Regions from separate parts of the Shinella sp. S4-D37 genome, predicted to be linked through region 1. Evidence: riboswitches for the same ligand, from Rfam matches in the RefSeq annotation. Region 1 holds a riboswitch; the other holds the start of a gene.

Region 1 (3,413 bases):
CACAGGATATTGCAGAAAATGGCCGAAACCCTTGCAGAGGCGGTCTCCCGCCGCCGCACCTTCGCGATCATCGCGCACCCGGACGCCGGTAAGACGACCCTCACGGAAAAGCTCCTGCTTTTCGGCGGCGCCATCCAGCTCGCCGGCGAGGTGAAGGCGAAGAAGGACCGCATCCAGACCCGTTCGGACTGGATGAAGATCGAGCGTGAACGCGGCATCTCCGTCGTCACCTCGGTGATGACCTTCGAATATGACGGCAACGTCTTCAACATCCTCGATACGCCCGGCCACGAGGACTTCGCCGACGACACCTACCGCACGCTGACGGCGGTGGACGCGGCCGTCATGGTCATCGACGCCGCCAAGGGCATCGAGCCGCGCACGCTGAAGCTCTTCGAAGTCTGCCGCCTGCGCGACATCCCGATCATCACCTTCGTCAACAAGATGGACCGCGAAAGCCGCGACCCGTTCGAAATCCTCGACGAGGTGGAGGAGAAGCTGGCGCTCGATACCGCCCCGGTCACCTGGCCGGTCGGCCGCTCGAAGACCTTCTGCGGCTCCTATCACCTCGCCGACCGCACCTTCCGCGGCTCGGATACGCAGGTGCAGCCGACGAGGATCGACGATCCCGCGGAGGTGGCGAAGAACCTGCCGGAAAACGAACGGGCCGTCTTCACCGAGGAGCTGGAGCTTGCCCGCGAGGCCTGCCGGCCCTACGACCAGGAAGCCTTCCTCGAAGGACACATGACGCCGGTCTTCTTCGGCTCGGCGCTCCGTAATTTCGGCGTGCGCGACCTCATCAACGCGCTCGGTGCCTTTGCGCCGCCGCCGCGCGACCAGGTGGCGGACGTGCGCAAGGTGCACGCCTCGGAAGACAGCATGACGGCCTTCGTCTTCAAGATCCAGGCCAACATGGACCCGAACCATCGCGACCGCATCGCCTTCGCGCGCGTCTGCTCCGGTATGCTGGAGCGCGGCATGAAGGTGCGCCTTGCCCGCACGGGCAAGACGATCGGCCTGTCGGCCCCGCAATTCTTCTTCGCCTCGCAGCGCCAGCTGGCCGACACGGCCTATGCCGGCGACGTGGTAGGCATCCCCAACCACGGCACGCTCCGCATCGGCGACACGCTGACGGAAGGCGAGGCGCTAGTCTTCGAGGGCGTGCCGAACTTCGCGCCGGAAATCCTGCGCCGCGTGCGTCTGGAAGACGCGATGAAGGCCAAGAAGCTGAAGGAGGCGTTGCAGCAGATGGCGGAAGAGGGCGTCGTGCAGCTCTTCTCGCCGGAAGACGGCTCGCCCGCCATCGTCGGCGTCGTCGGCGCGCTGCAGCTCGACGTGTTGAAGGAACGGCTTTCGACGGAATACGGCCTGCCGGTCTCCTTCGAGATGTCGCGCTTCTCCGTCTGCCGCTGGATCTCGTCGGACAGCGCGGCGGAGCTGGACAAGTTCGTCACCCAGCGCCGCGGCGATATCGCCCGCGACCTCGACGGCGACCCGGTCTTCCTGGCACAGGACGCCTTCTCGCTGCGCTACGAGGCGGAACGCTATCCGGCGATCAAGATGGTCGCCATCAAGGAATATCACGTCACCAAGGCGTGATCGGGCCGGGGTCCTGCCACTTTCGGCGTGACAGGCGCCCCTGCATTTGCGAGAACCGTTCGAGACAGGGGCGTCCGCCGGAAGGCGGGCTGAGAAGCACCCTTTGAACCTGAACCGGATCATGCCGGCGGAGGGAGTCGAACGGGTGCCGCATCGCCGTCGCCCCGAGGCCGCCCCTGCCGAAAAGGAGGCGAGATGGCCGACGCAATCGCAAACATTCTCTCGATCGCGGGCTCCGATCCCTCGGGCGGCGCGGGCATCCAGGCGGATATCAAGACCTTTGCCGCGCGCGGCACCTATGGCATGGCGGCGCTGACGGCCTTGACGGCGCAGAACACGCAGGGCGTTTTCGGCGTGCATCTCGTACCGCCCGATTTCGTCGCCGCACAGATCGCCGTGGTCTTCGCCGATATCCGGGTGGATGCGGTGAAGATCGGCATGATCGCCTCGGCGCAGATCGCCGAAGCGGTGGCCGCGGCCCTGTCGCCGCATCGCGAGGTCCCCATCGTGCTCGATCCGGTCATGGTCGCCAAGGGGGGCGCCTCGCTTCTGGCGCGGGAGGCCGTGGCGGCGCTGACGCAACGGCTCTTGCCGCGTGCAAGCGTGCTGACGCCGAACCTACCGGAGGCCGCCGCGCTGCTTAGCGAAGCGGAGGCCGTGGACCGGGCCGGCATGGAGGACCAGGCAAGGCGGCTGCTGGCGCTCGGCCCCAAGGCGGTGCTGCTGAAGGGCGGGCACCTGCCGGGCGCCGAGAGCCCCGACGTGCTCGCGACGCCAGACGGGCTGCACTGGTTCGAGGGCGTGCGGGTGCTGACGCGCAACACGCATGGCACCGGCTGCTCGCTGTCGAGCGCGATCGCCGCCGAACTCGGCAAGGGGCTTGCGCTCGCCGATGCCGTGGCGGCGGCCAAGCGCTTCATCGCAGGGGCCGTGCGGCTGTCGGATGCGCTGACCGTCGGTTCCGGCCACGGCCCGCTGCATCATTTCCACGCGTCCGCGACCTGAGCGTCAACGGTCCGCGAGCGCGAGCCTGAGCCCCATGAAGCCAAGGGCGGCGGCAAAGCCGCGCTGCGTCCATGCGATGAGCTTCGGCCGGCTCAGCACCTGCCGGCGCAGGCCGGCGGCGAGCGCGCCATAGCCCACGAAGACGAGGAAGGTGAGGGCCATGAAGACGCCGCCGAGGACAAGCATCTCGCCCGTCGCCTCGCCGGAGGCGCCTGCCGGGATGAACTGCGGCAGGAAGGCGAGGAAGAACAGCGAAAGCTTCGGGTTGAAGATGTTGGTGAGGATGCCCTTGCGCACGATCCTCGACGCTTTGCCGGCCGGCGTCTGTTCGGGGCCGAGGTCCAGGGCATTGCTGTCCCTCAGCAGACTCCAGGCGATGAACAGGAGATAGGCGACGCCGATATAGCGCAGCACCTCGAAGGCGAGCGCGCTGGCATGCAGCACGGCAGCAAGGCCGGCGACACTGGCGAGGATATGCGGAACGATGCCGAGGGTGCAGCCGAAGGCGGCCAGAACGGCGACGCGGAACCCGCCGCTGATGCCGAGCGCCAGCGTATAGATCACGCCGCTGCCCGGCAGGAGGATGACGACGAGCGAGGTGATGAGGAATTCCAGGGTCATGTCCGGTCCCGTGCGATTTGAAAGGCGGCAGGGAACACCGGAAGGGCGCCGGGGTCTTGAACGAAATTGCAGGCGGTTCAGGCGCGGGCAGCGAGATAGGCGCCAGGCGTGTAGCCGTAGCGGCGGGTGAAATTGCGCGTCATGTGGCTCTGGTCGGCAAAGCCGGCCGCGGCGGCGGCCTCGGCGAG
Region 2 (3,413 bases), 3.1 Mb from region 1:
CGAGCGTATAGAACGGTGCCTCGCCGCAGGTCTTCAACTGCTTGTCCATGTTCTCCTTGATCTTGTGCATCGGCACATGGCCGGGGCCTTCGATCATGACCTGGCAATCCTTCGCCCAGGCGATCTGCGTCAGTTCGCCGAGCGTTTCGAGTTCGGCGAACTGCGCGGCGTCGTTGGCGTCGGCGATCGAGCCGGGGCGCAGGCCGTCGCCGAGCGAGAAGGAGACGTCATAGGCTTGGGCGATGTCGCAGATCTCGTCGAAATGCTCGTAGAGGAAGCTTTCCCGGTGGTGATGGAGACACCACTTGGCCATGATCGAGCCGCCGCGCGAGACGATGCCGGTGACGCGGTTCACGGTGAGCGGGATATAGGCGAGCCGCACGCCGGCATGGATGGTGAAATAGTCGACGCCCTGCTCGGCCTGCTCGATCAGCGTGTCGCGGAAGACCTCCCAGGTGAGGTCCTCGGCAATGCCGTTGACCTTCTCCAGCGCCTGGTAGAGCGGCACGGTGCCGATCGGGACCGGAGAATTGCGGACGATCCATTCGCGGATGTTGTGGATGTTGCGGCCGGTGGAGAGGTCCATGACCGTATCGCCGCCCCAGCGGATCGCCCAGACCATCTTCTCCACCTCTTCCGCCATGGAGGAGGTGACGGCGGAATTGCCGATATTGGCGTTGATCTTCACCAGGAAGTTCCGGCCGATGATCATCGGCTCGGCCTCCGGATGGTTGATGTTGGCCGGGATGATGGCCCGGCCGCTCGCGACTTCCTGGCGAACGAATTCCGGCGTCACGAAATCGGGGATATGGGCGCCGAAGCTCTCGCCGTCGCGGACGAGCGCTTGCTTGGCGGCCTTGCGACCGAGGTTTTCGCGGATGGCGATGAATTCCATTTCCGGCGTGATGATGCCGGCGCGGGCATAGGCGATCTGGGTGACGGCCTTGCCGTCCTTCGCCCGGCGCGGGCGGTTGCGGATCGGGAATTCCGGCGTCAGCCGCTCGCCGGTGGCAAAGCCGTTGTCCTCCGGGCGGATGTGGCGGCCGTCGTATTCCTCGGTGTCGCCGCGCGCCGCGACCCAGGCCGCGCGCAGCCGCGGCAGGCCGCCCTCGATGGAGACGACATGGGCGGGGTCGGTATAGGGGCCGGAGGCGTCGTAGACGATGACCGGCGGTTCGCCGGAGGTCGGATGCAGGGCGATCTCGCGCATCGGCACGCGGATCTGCGGGTGCTGCTCGCCGGCTATGTGGATCTTGCGCGAGGCGGGCAGGGCGCCGGTCGTGACGGTGGGGGTGAGCTTCTGGGCGGCAATATTCATCGTGAGGCTCCAAGTTTGCGGTTGGAGACCCAGTCCTAGAGCCGGAATGATGGAAGGACGCGTAGGCGGAATCCGGGTTGCGGATTACGGGTTCTACAGCGCTTGCACCGTCCCTACGCCAGTATGAACTGGATCAGGTTCAACGGGTCACTGCGCTGCGAAAGCCAGCAGTATCTCAGCCCCTTGTCGGGACCCCCCTGGTGAATGCCCCAAGCAAAGACGCTACGTGGTGATTTGTCAACCGGGTAAAATATGTAAAAAATAACTTACGTATATTACGGTGCGGGAAATGAAAACGGCGGGGTTTTGCCCCGCCGTTCTCTTTGAAATCCCGGGCGAAAACTATTCACGTTCGCCGGTGAAGTTCAGCAGCAGCTGGAAGATGTTGACGAAGTTCAGGTAGAGCGAAAGCGCGCCGAACACGGCCATCTTCTGCTGCGATTCCTGGTCGATGTTCTCGGCGTACTGTTCCTTGATGTTCTGCGTGTCCCAGGCGGTGAGGCCGACGAAGACGACGATGCCGATCACGGAAATGGCGAACTGCAGGGCGCTCGAGCCGAGGAAGATGTTGACGATCGAGGCGATGATGACGCCGATGAGGCCCATGATCAGGAACGAGCCGAACTTCGAAAGGTCACGCTTCGTCACATAGCCGTAGAGGCTCGTCGTACCGAACATGGTGGCGGCGATAAAGAAGGTGCGGGCGATGCTCGTGCCGGTGAAGACGAGGAACACCGAGGCGAGCGACAGGCCCATGACGGCGCAGAAGGCCCAGAAGGTCATCTGCGCGGCGCTGGCCGACATCGTCTGGATCTTGAACGAGAAGAAGAAGACGAAGGCGAGCGGCGCCAGCATCACCACCCATTTCAGCGGCGAGGAGAAGATCGGCACGTAGAGCGCCGGCGTCGAGCCGACGATGAAGGCGACGAGGCCGGTGATGACGAGGCCGGCGCCCATATAGTTGTAGACGCGCAGCATGTGCTGGCGCAGGCCCTCGTCGAAGAGGGCGGCCGACTGCGCCTGCGCGCCGTAGCCAAATCGCTGTTGTACGGGGTCCATCGAATGTCTCCTTCGGTTTGGAAGCGGTTGATCAGTAGAGCGTGCGCGAGAGGTCGCGCGCGGTTTCAGCCAGGTCGTCGGCCTTTCGGCTTTCCGACACCAGCGCATAGGCGACGTCGCCGATCTGCCAGTAGGCGGCCCGGGCATTGTCGGCGTGGAAGAGCAGGACGTGCTGCACGCCGAACGAGCCGGGGCGCACGGCAAAGAGCGACAGGCGCTCGCCCTTGCGCGGCTCCAGCACCAGTTCGACGCTCGGGCCATAGGCGGAGGGGAAGACCTGCGTGTCGATCACGCCCCAGCCCTTCGGCAGGTCCGGCAGCACGATCGCGGTGGCCGAGCGGATCTCGGCCGGATCGAAGGTCTCGATCTCCGGCTGGGAGGTCATGGTGTCGCGCAGCAGCGTCGTCTTGTGCGCGCGCACCGCCTCCTCCACGAAGGCGGGTGGCGGCGTGGAGGCAACGACCTCGGTGGCGCCGAACGGGCCGAGCACGGCATGGGCCGTCCAGCCGGCGGTAACGAACAGGGCGATGGCCGCGGCGCGGCGGAAGACGGAGAAGATGCGGCGGCGCGACAGCGCGCGTTCGAGGAGCCGCGCGGCCTCGCGCGTTTCCTGCCGGATCACCGTGCGGTGGTCGGCGAGCGCCAGGCGCAGTTCGTCGCGCACGCGCAGGTCCTTCATGATCTGCGCGGCGACCTCCGGCCGTTCCGAAAGATAGGCCTCCACCTCGATGCGCCGGCCGACGGCAAGCTGCTCGTCGACATAGGCGTTGAGGTCGGTTTCGAGAATGGGGTCATTGCTGGTCATCGCCAGTGCCTCCGACGAGCCTGAGATGTGTGACGGGAGCGGCTGTGCCGCTCTGTTCGAAGGCGCGCAGCCGCTGGCGGGCGCGGGCGACGCGCGACATCAGCGTGCCGACCGGAATGCCCAGCGTTTCGGCCGCCTCCTGGTAGGAAAGCTCCTCGATCGCGACGAGATGCAGGGCCTCGCGCTGGTCTTCCGGCAGGGCGAAGAAGGCGTTGCGGAGCTGCGTCAGGC

What was found. Region 1 has a riboswitch for thiamine pyrophosphate ahead of thiD (bifunctional hydroxymethylpyrimidine kinase/phosphomethylpyrimidine kinase). Riboswitches for the same ligand answer to the same signal wherever they lie in the genome.
Region 2: it holds a riboswitch for thiamine pyrophosphate, as region 1 does, so the genes downstream of both, thiC (phosphomethylpyrimidine synthase ThiC) here and thiD (bifunctional hydroxymethylpyrimidine kinase/phosphomethylpyrimidine kinase) in region 1, are expected to answer to the same signal.

Annotation. Positions count from the first base shown of each region.
Region 1 covers NZ_JBFNXL010000005.1:3,416,273-3,419,685, reverse strand. The annotation lists gene AB3G45_RS24240 (peptide chain release factor 3) at 19-1,599, shown strand; TPP riboswitch at 1,656-1,752, shown strand; gene thiD (bifunctional hydroxymethylpyrimidine kinase/phosphomethylpyrimidine kinase) at 1,795-2,604, shown strand; gene AB3G45_RS24230 (LysE family translocator) at 2,608-3,225, opposite strand; gene AB3G45_RS24225 (AraC family transcriptional regulator) at 3,303-3,413, opposite strand, start outside.
Region 2 covers NZ_JBFNXL010000005.1:359,575-362,987, forward strand. The annotation lists gene thiC (phosphomethylpyrimidine synthase ThiC) at 1-1,318, opposite strand, end outside; TPP riboswitch at 1,411-1,527, opposite strand; gene AB3G45_RS09240 (Bax inhibitor-1/YccA family protein) at 1,661-2,377, opposite strand; gene AB3G45_RS09245 (anti-sigma factor) at 2,409-3,182, opposite strand; gene AB3G45_RS09250 (sigma-70 family RNA polymerase sigma factor) at 3,169-3,413, opposite strand, start outside.